Linked DNA regions of Actinocatenispora sera. The protein of the gene in region 1 interacts with the protein of each later gene in a pairwise test. Links are inferred from orthologs where the notes say so. Each region holds a gene or a part of one and is shown in the gene's direction. Other genes may lie near its edges.

The links.
Region 2: the proteins of rlmN (region 1) and ftsZ interact in binary tests that used the Escherichia coli proteins (3 or more experiments, as listed by UniProt). The link is inferred for Actinocatenispora sera from one-to-one orthologs.

The regions. Positions count from the first base shown.
Region 1 is NZ_AP023354.1:5,456,270-5,460,421, reverse strand. What follows is about bases 705-3,616. They hold rlmN (dual-specificity RNA methyltransferase RlmN), read left to right. Parts: upstream 705-1,552; coding sequence 1,553-2,680; downstream 2,681-3,616. Other genes in these bases: Asera_RS25715 (DivIVA domain-containing protein), read left to right, coding at 2,677-3,616; Asera_RS25725 (phosphatidate cytidylyltransferase), read left to right, coding at 705-1,486. Outside these bases: frr (ribosome recycling factor), read left to right, coding at 1-284; more of Asera_RS25725, read left to right, coding at 284-704; more of Asera_RS25715, read left to right, coding at 3,617-4,059.
Region 2 is NZ_AP023354.1:5,286,025-5,290,160, reverse strand. Bases 517-3,412 are described here. They hold ftsZ (cell division protein FtsZ), read left to right. Parts: upstream 517-1,332; coding sequence 1,333-2,493; downstream 2,494-3,412. Other genes in these bases: Asera_RS24960 (cell division protein SepF), read left to right, coding at 3,355-3,412; Asera_RS24965 (YggS family pyridoxal phosphate-dependent enzyme), read left to right, coding at 2,490-3,215; Asera_RS24975 (DinB family protein), read left to right, coding at 596-1,099; Asera_RS24980 (cell division protein FtsQ/DivIB), read left to right, coding at 517-522. Also shown: more of Asera_RS24980, read left to right, coding at 1-516; more of Asera_RS24960, read left to right, coding at 3,413-4,047; Asera_RS24955 (YggT family protein), read left to right, coding at 4,066-4,136. UniProt on the Escherichia coli protein: Essential cell division protein that forms a contractile ring structure (Z ring) at the future cell division site. The regulation of the ring assembly controls the timing and the location of cell division.

The DNA.
Region 1 (4,152 bases):
CCAACGAGGGCACCCAGCTGCGCATCAACCTGCCTCCGCTGACCGAGGAGCGGCGCCGGGAGATGGTCAAGGTCGCCCGTGGCAAGGGCGAGGAGGCCAAGGTCGCCGTGCGCAACATCCGGCGCAAGGCCAAGGAGGAGCTGGACCGCATCATGCGCGACGGCGAAGCCGGTGAGGACGAGGTCCGCCGCGCCGAGAAGGACCTCGACGACGTCACGCACAAGTACACCGGGAGCGTCGACGAGATCCTGAAGCGCAAGGAAGACGAGCTTCTCGAGGTCTGATGGCAGGCAGCGGACCGTTCTCCTCGTACGAGCAGCCCCGGCCCTCGCACGGCCGGCACCGCGCTGCGGACGCCGATGACCCCGACGGGTCGGCATCGGTGCCCCCGGCGACCCCGGCCGACCACCCGGCGCCGGACTGGGACGCCCCGGCGGGGCCCGGCTGGGACGTCACCGCGGCGCAGCCCGCGATCGACCCGGCTACGTACGAGGCAGGTCCGCGGCCGGATCGGGCCGCCGACGCCGCGGACGGCGACTGGGCGGCGACCGGTCAGCTGCCGGTCCCGCCGGCCGCCGACCCGGCGCACCGCGACGCGTCGCCGGACCCGGCCCGGGATCCGGCACCGTTCGGCACCCCGGCCCCGGCCGACGACCACAAGCCGCGAGCCGGCCGCAACCTGCCGGCCGCTATCGGGGTCGGCGTGGGCCTCGGCGCGATCGTGCTCGCCTCGCTGTACGTGCAGCGGGCGGCGTTCCTGCTCGTCGTGGCGGCCGGCGTGGTGCTCGGTACCTGGGAGACGGTGCGCGCCTTCGGCCGCGCCGCGGAACCGGCCAAGCGCACCCGCCCGCCGCTGGTACCGCTGCTCGCCGGTGCGGTGGCGATGCAGGGACTGGCCTGGTTCGGCGGCCTGGAGGCGCTGACCATCGGGCTGGTGTTCACCCTGGTGGCGGTGTTCATCTGGCGGCTCGCCGACGGTCCTCCGGGTTACCGGCGAGACGTTGCGGCGGGTGCGCTGATCGCCGCGTACGTGCCGTTCCTGGCCGGCTTCGCGGTGCTGCTGGCCCGGCCGGAGGACGGCGCCGCGCGGGTCGTGGCGGCGCTGGCGATGGTGGTCTGCAGCGACACCGGCGGGTACGCGGTCGGGGTGCTGCTCGGCCGGCACAAGATGGCACCGCGGATCAGCCCCGGCAAGTCCTGGGAGGGCTTCGCCGGCTCCGTGCTCACCTGTGCGATCGCCGGCGCCATCCTGATGTACTTCGTGTTCCACCAGCCGCTGTGGGCCGGCGCGGTGTTCGGTGTCGCGGTGAGTTTGGTCTCGGTACTGGGCGACCTGACCGAGTCGATGATCAAGCGCGACCTGGGCATCAAGGACATGGGCAACCTGCTGCCCGGGCACGGTGGCGTGATGGATCGACTCGATTCGATCCTGTTCGCGGTACCCGTCTCGTTCGCGCTGCTGAGCGTGCTCGCGCCGGCCGGGTGACGGGCGCGTCGGGTGCAACCTGCCGGGGCGGGCAATCGTGCGTGGACGTGGGACACTGGCCAGGACATGACAGCCCTGCCGTTGATCACCGAGCCCACGACCCGACGCCGTCCCCCCACCCCGAGGCACCTGGCCGACCTGGACATGGCGGCCCGCCGGGAGGCCGTGGTCGCCCTTGGCGAGCCCGCTTTCCGCGCCAACCAGTTGTCCCAGCACTATTTCGGCCGCCTGCTGGACCCCGCGGCGGACGATGCCGCCGGGGCGCTGACCGACATCCCGGCCGCCTCCCGGGGCCGGCTGGCCGAGGCGCTGCTGCCGGTGCTGGCCACGCCGGTCCGCCAGCAGGCCGCCGACGACGGCGCCACTCACAAGACGCTGTGGCGGCTGCACGACGGCGCGCTGGTGGAAAGCGTCGCAATGGGCTACCCGGATCGGGTGACGGTGTGCGTCTCCTCGCAGGCCGGTTGCGGCATGGGCTGCCCGTTCTGCGCCACCGGCCAGGGCGGGCTGACCCGCAACCTGTCCACCGGCGAGATCGTCGAGCAGGTCGTCGCGGCCGCGCGGCTGGCCGCTGCCGGCGGGCTGACCGGGGCGCCGCACCGGCTGTCCCGGGTCGTGTTCATGGGCATGGGCGAGCCGCTGGCGAACTACGCCCGGCTGGTCGCCGCGGTGCGCCGGATCACCGAGCCGTCCCCCACCGGGCTCGGCCTGTCGCAGCGGCATGTCACCGTGTCGACCGTCGGGTTGGTGCCGGCGATCCGCCGGCTGATCGAGGAGGAGATGAACGTCACGCTCGCGGTGTCGCTGCATGCCCCGGACGATGAGCTGCGTGACGAGCTGGTCCCGGTCAACACCCGCTGGAAGGTCGCCGAGGTGCTGGACGCAGCATGGGACTATGCGTCCCGAACGGGACGACGGGTGTCGATCGAGTACGCCATGATTCGAGATGTGAACGACCAGCCGTGGCGGGCCGACCTGCTGGGTCGGCTGCTGTCGGATCGGTTGGCGCACGTCAACCTCATCCCGCTCAACCCGACCCCGGGAAGCCGGTGGGACGCGAGTCCCAAGCCGGTGGAGCGGGAGTTCGTCCGGCGGCTGCGCGCGGCCGGCGTGCCGACCACGGTGCGTGACACTCGGGGGCGGGAGATCGACGGTGCGTGTGGACAGCTTGCGGCTGCGGAGGTGGGCGAGTGAGTCAACAGGGTCAACGGTTTCGTCGGCGCGCGTTGCGACGTGGATACAAGGTCGACGAGGTCGACGAGTTCCTCGAGCGCGTTGAGGCCACCCTGGCCGGCAGCCCCCTCGGGTCGCCGGTGACCTCGCGCGACGTTCACGACTTCGTGTTCCGGGTCCGGTTCGGCGGCTACGACGAGTGGCAGGTCGACATGCACCTGGACCGGGTGGAGCGACAGCTCACCGCGCTGGAAGAGGGCGGCGGCATGCCGGCCGCCGAGCCGGCCCAGCTGGCCGGCCCGGGCTCGGCGTTCGCGTTGCCACCGGGCGACGACAGCCTCGGCGCCTACCGGGAGCCGGCGCCGCGGCCGGAGCCGGGCGGCTACGAGAGCGGTGGGTACGACGGTGGCGGCTACGACGGTGGCGGCTACGACGGTGGGTACGACGCGCCGCCGCCGCGCCGGGACTTCGACGCCCCGCCTCCGCAGCGCGACTACGACCCGGCCCCGCAACAGCACGACCCGTACGGTCGGGACGGGTACGGCGGCCGGGACGACCGGCCGCGCCCGGTCCGCGAGGACGAGCCGACGATGGTCCGGCCGGCGCGCGCCGCCGCCTCGGTGCCGCCCGCCGACCCGGCCGGTGCCGGGCGGGCGGAGGTGCCGGCCGCGCCTGGCCGGGCGATGCCGCGCCCGCCGGCGCCGCAGCAGCCGGAGGACTTCACCCAGAAGCTGCCGCCGGTGCGGTCGGACTACGAGCCGACCGGCGACTATCCGGTGGCTGCGGACGGCCGCCGGCGCGAGTCCCGGTACGAGCAGGAGCCGGAGCGGTTCGAGCCCGAGCCGCCGTCGTTCGCCCCGGAACAGCGTTACGACGCGCATCGCGGCTACGAGGCGCCACCGCAGCCGGCCGCCGGGTTCGACCCGGCCGGCTACCCGCCGCCCGCGTTCGACCAGCCCCGGGGGTACGAGCCGGAGCCGCCGCGGTTCGAGCCGCCGACCGGCGAGATCCGGCACGGTTACGAGCAGCAGCAGCAGCCGGCGCCGACCGGCCGGTTCGAGACCGGCTTCGAGCCGGGCCGGCACGGCAAGGTCGACATGACCACCGAGATACCGGCGGCGGACTCGCCGTTCACCCCCGATGACCTGCACCGCCTGGAGCAGGCCCGGCGCACGTTCCAGGTGCGCCGGTTCGGCAGCGGCTACGACCCGCAGCAGGTGAACCGGCTGTTCGACGCGATCGCGGCGACGATGTCGGGCCGTGCCACCGTGCAGGTCTCGGACAGCGAGTTGGACCCGGGCCAGTTCAGCCTGGTGCAGGGCGGCCTGTTCGAGGCCGAGGTCGACGGGGCGCTACGCGACGTGCGGGACATGTTCTCCCGCCGCGGCATCGCCCGCTGAATCGGTACGGCCCGGCGAGGGGAAGCGTCGGGCCACCGCCCTCAGCCCGGCGGCACCGGGCCGGCAGCACTCGGCCACCTCGCTTCAGCCAGC
Region 2 (4,136 bases), 170 kb from region 1 along the record:
GCCCGCACCGCGGCGGTTCCGTCCGGTGTTCCGTTGCCCGGCGTCGATCTCGCCGCGGTCGGGGCCCGGGTGCGCCGGCTCGCGCCGGTGGCGAAGGTCGAGGTGACCCGGGACTGGCCGCACACCGTTGTGGTGACGGTCACCGAACGCACCCCCGCCGCCGCGGTACCGGACGGGTCCTCGGTCCGGCTGGTCGACGGCTCCGGCGTGGTGTTCCGGACGGTGCCGGCGGCACCCGGCCGGCTGCCCACGCTGGTGGTGTCGCACCCCGGCCCGCACGACGTGCCGACGCTGGCCGGCCTGCAGGTGCTGCGCCAGCTCACCCCGCGGCTGCGCGCCCAGCTGGTCCGGGTGGAGGTGCCGCGGCCGACCCGGATCCGGCTGGTGCTCGCGCACGGCCGTACGGTCGTGTGGGGTGACTCGTCCAGCGGCGCCCGCAAGGCGGCCGCGGCGACCGCGCTGCTGGGCAAGGACGGCACCGTCATCGACGTCAGCGCCCCGGACCTGGTGGTCGTCCGCTGACGGTGCCGCGCCGGTATCTCGCTGGGCCGCACCGGTTGCGACTGGTAGCGTCTGTGTTCCGGAGGTGTCCACAATGGAGCGAGCAGATCCGGTGACCGATGCCGGTGACCGGTCGGCGCTGGAGCAGTGGCTCGACTACCACCGCGCCACGGTGCGGCTCAAGTGCGCCGGCCTGGACGAGATGTTCGCCCGGCAGGCGCCGGTGCGCACCTCGCCGCTGCTGTCGCCGGCCGGGCTGGTCGCGCACCTCACCGACAACGAGCAGTACTGGTTCGAGGCGGTGTTGCACGACGGGCCGCGGATCGCCGCCGACGACGACGATCCGGACGCCGACTGGGTCGTCCCGGAGGGCATGTCGCTCGCCGACCTGCTCGACCGGTACGACGCGCAGTGCGCCCGCTCGCGGGAGCTGGCGGCGGGGCTGGACCTGTCGTTCGTGGCCCGGCGCCAGGTCGAGCCCGGTGGCCGGCCGATGACACTGCGCTGGATCTACCTGCACCAGATCGAGGAGACCGCCCGTCACAACGGCCACCTGGACGTCGTGCGGGAACTGCTGGACGGCAGCACCGGGGCCTGACGTTGTCCACTATGGACTTTCGGCCAGGTCGATGTTCGCCGGCTGACCGGGTCGGGTCGGTCGCCGAACCGGCAAACGTGGCCGACACGCCGTGCTGGATACTTGGAGATCGCCCAACCGGCCCGTACGTTCCGGAACAGGGTCGAGGTTGACATAACTATAACCCTCTAGTTGAGGGTGAGGGTTGACCCGGCCCATGGCGGGGAGCAGCACAGCGAAGGGAAGGCGGACCGATGACACCTCCGCACAACTACCTGGCGGTCATCAAGGTCGTCGGCTGCGGTGGCGGCGGCGTCAACGCCGTCAACCGAATGATCGAGGTCGGACTCAAGGGCGTCGAGTTCATCGCGATCAACACCGACGCCCAGGCGCTGCTGATGTCCGACGCGGACGTCAAGCTGGACGTGGGTCGGGAGCTGACCCGCGGCCTCGGCGCCGGCGCCAACCCCGACGTGGGCCGCAAGGCCGCCGAGGACCACCGGGACGAGATCGAAGAGGTGCTCAAGGGCGCCGACATGGTCTTCGTGACCTGCGGTGAGGGCGGCGGTACGGGAACCGGCGCGTCCCCCGTGGTCGCGAACATCGCGCGCAAGCTCGGTGCGCTGACCATCGGCGTGGTCACCCGCCCGTTCTCGTTCGAAGGCAAGCGGCGGCAGGTGCAGGCCGAGACCGGCATCGACGAGCTGCGCAACGAGTGCGACACCCTGATCGTCATCCCGAACGACCGGCTGCTGCAGCTCGGCGACCGGACGATGAGCATGATGGACGCGTTCCGCCAGGCCGACCAGGTGCTGCTGTCCGGTGTCCAGGGCATCACTGACCTGATCACCACGCCGGGCCTGATCAACCTCGACTTCGCCGACGTCAAGAGCGTGATGTCCAACGCCGGCTCGGCGCTGATGGGCATCGGCAGCGCGCGCGGCGACGACCGGGCCGTCGAGGCGGCACAGGGCGCGATCTCGAGCCCGCTGCTGGAGCAGAGCATGGACGGTGCCCGCGGCGTGCTGCTGTCCATCGCCGGCGGTTCCGATCTGGGCCTGTTCGAGATCAACGACGCGGCGCAGCTGGTCACGGACGCGGCACATCCGGACGCGAACATCATCTTCGGTGCGGTCATCGACGACGCGCTGGGCGACGAGGTGCGCATCACGGTGATCGCGGCGGGCTTCGACGGTGGCTCACCGGCGTACAAGCCGCAGGCGGAGGTCGGCCGCAAGCCGCCCACCGCCGAGGTGCCGCCGGCGACCAGCACCCCGGCGCCGACCTCGCCGGTGACCACCGGAGGAAGCACCGGCACCCGGCCGCCGCAGCAGCCAACCCCGGCCGAGCGGCCGCCGCGCAAGGTACTGTTCGACGACGTCGACGTGCCGGACTTCCTCAAGAACGGCGCGTGAACCCGTCGTCGGAGCCGATCGACCGACGCACCGAGCTGGTCGGAAACCTCGCCTCGGTGCGTCGGCGTATCGCCGACGCGTGCCTGGCCGCGGGCCGGTCACCGCGTGAGGTGTCGCTGATCGCGGTCACCAAGACGTTCCCGGCCTCCGACGTCCGGCTGCTGGCCGAGCTGGGGCAGCGCGTGGTGGCGGAGAACCGGGACGGCGAGGCTGCCGCCAAGGCCGCCGAACTCGCCGCCGCCGGGGTCGACGTGCGCTGGCACTTCGTCGGCCAGCTGCAGCGCAACAAGGCACGCTCGGTCGTGCGGTACGCCGACGTGGTCCAGTCGGTCGACCGGCCGGCGCTGGTGACCGCGCTCGCCGCGGCGGTCGCGGCGCACCGGGACCGCCCGCTGGACGTACTGATCCAGGTGTCGCTGGACGATGCGCCAGGGCGCGGCGGGGTGTCCCCCGCCGCGCTGCCGGCGCTGGTCGACGCGGTGCTGGGGGCGGCCCCGCGGTTGCGGTTGCGGGGGCTGATGGCGGTCGCGCCGCTCGGCGGCGACCCGGACGTGGCGTTCGGCCGACTCGCCGAGCGTGCGGCGTGGCTACGGGAGCGCGACCCGGACGCGTCGATGCTGTCCGCCGGCATGACCGGTGACCTGGAGGCGGCGATCCGGCACGGAGCGACACATGTGCGTGTCGGCAGCGGATTGCTCGGCCGACGCGCCAAGCTGGGTTAGCCTGAGTTCGAGCAGAACTACATCGCTGTTATTCACGCTCACCGATCTCGTCCGTTTCGCAGGCGGCGCATCGCGGGGGAACGTCCCGATGGGTGGGGCGTGCGACGTGGCAGGACGGTGTCACGGGAGGAGGTGCCCGATGGGTAGGTTGCGCAAGGCCGGCGTCTGGCTCGGCCTGGTCGAGGACGACGACGACAGCTACGAGGCCGACGACGACCGCTACGACGGCTCCGACGGCTACCAGTCGACCGGCCGCCAGGAGAGCGCCGCGCGCTACGACACCGGTCGCTACGAGAGCCGCCGACCGACCCGCGACACCGGTCGCGAGGTGGACGACCGGGACTTCGACGACGCCGACTTCGCCGAGGAGGAGTTCGAGCCCGAGCCCGCCCGGCCGCGGCTGGCGACGACGACCTCCGAGCGGCTGGCGGAGCGGCCCGGAGTGCGCACCATCGGCCGCGGTTCGGTGACCCCGCTCACTCAGGACAACCTGGCGCTGGCGCCGCAGGTACAACTGCGGGAGCGTGCGGTGGTGTCCGACGACAGCGCCGACAGCTACCGGATCACCACGGTGCATCCCACTACCTACAGTGAGGCCCGCACCATCGGTGAGCATTTCCGGGACAACACTCCGGTGATCATGAATCTGTCGGAAATGGACGAAGCGGATGCCATGCGCCTCGTCGATTTCGCCGCCGGTTTGATCTTCGGGTTGCGCGGTACGATCGAACGGGTGACCAATCGCGTGTTCCTGCTCTCACCGGCCAACGTCACGGTCACCGCCGAGGACAAGGCCAAGATCGCCGAGGGCGGGTTCTTCAACCAGAGCTGAACCGGGAGTCCATCGCTCGTGTCGGTCCTCTTCCAGGTCCTCTACCTGGTCGTTTACTTTTTCCTGCTGTTTCTGATGGCGCGGCTCGT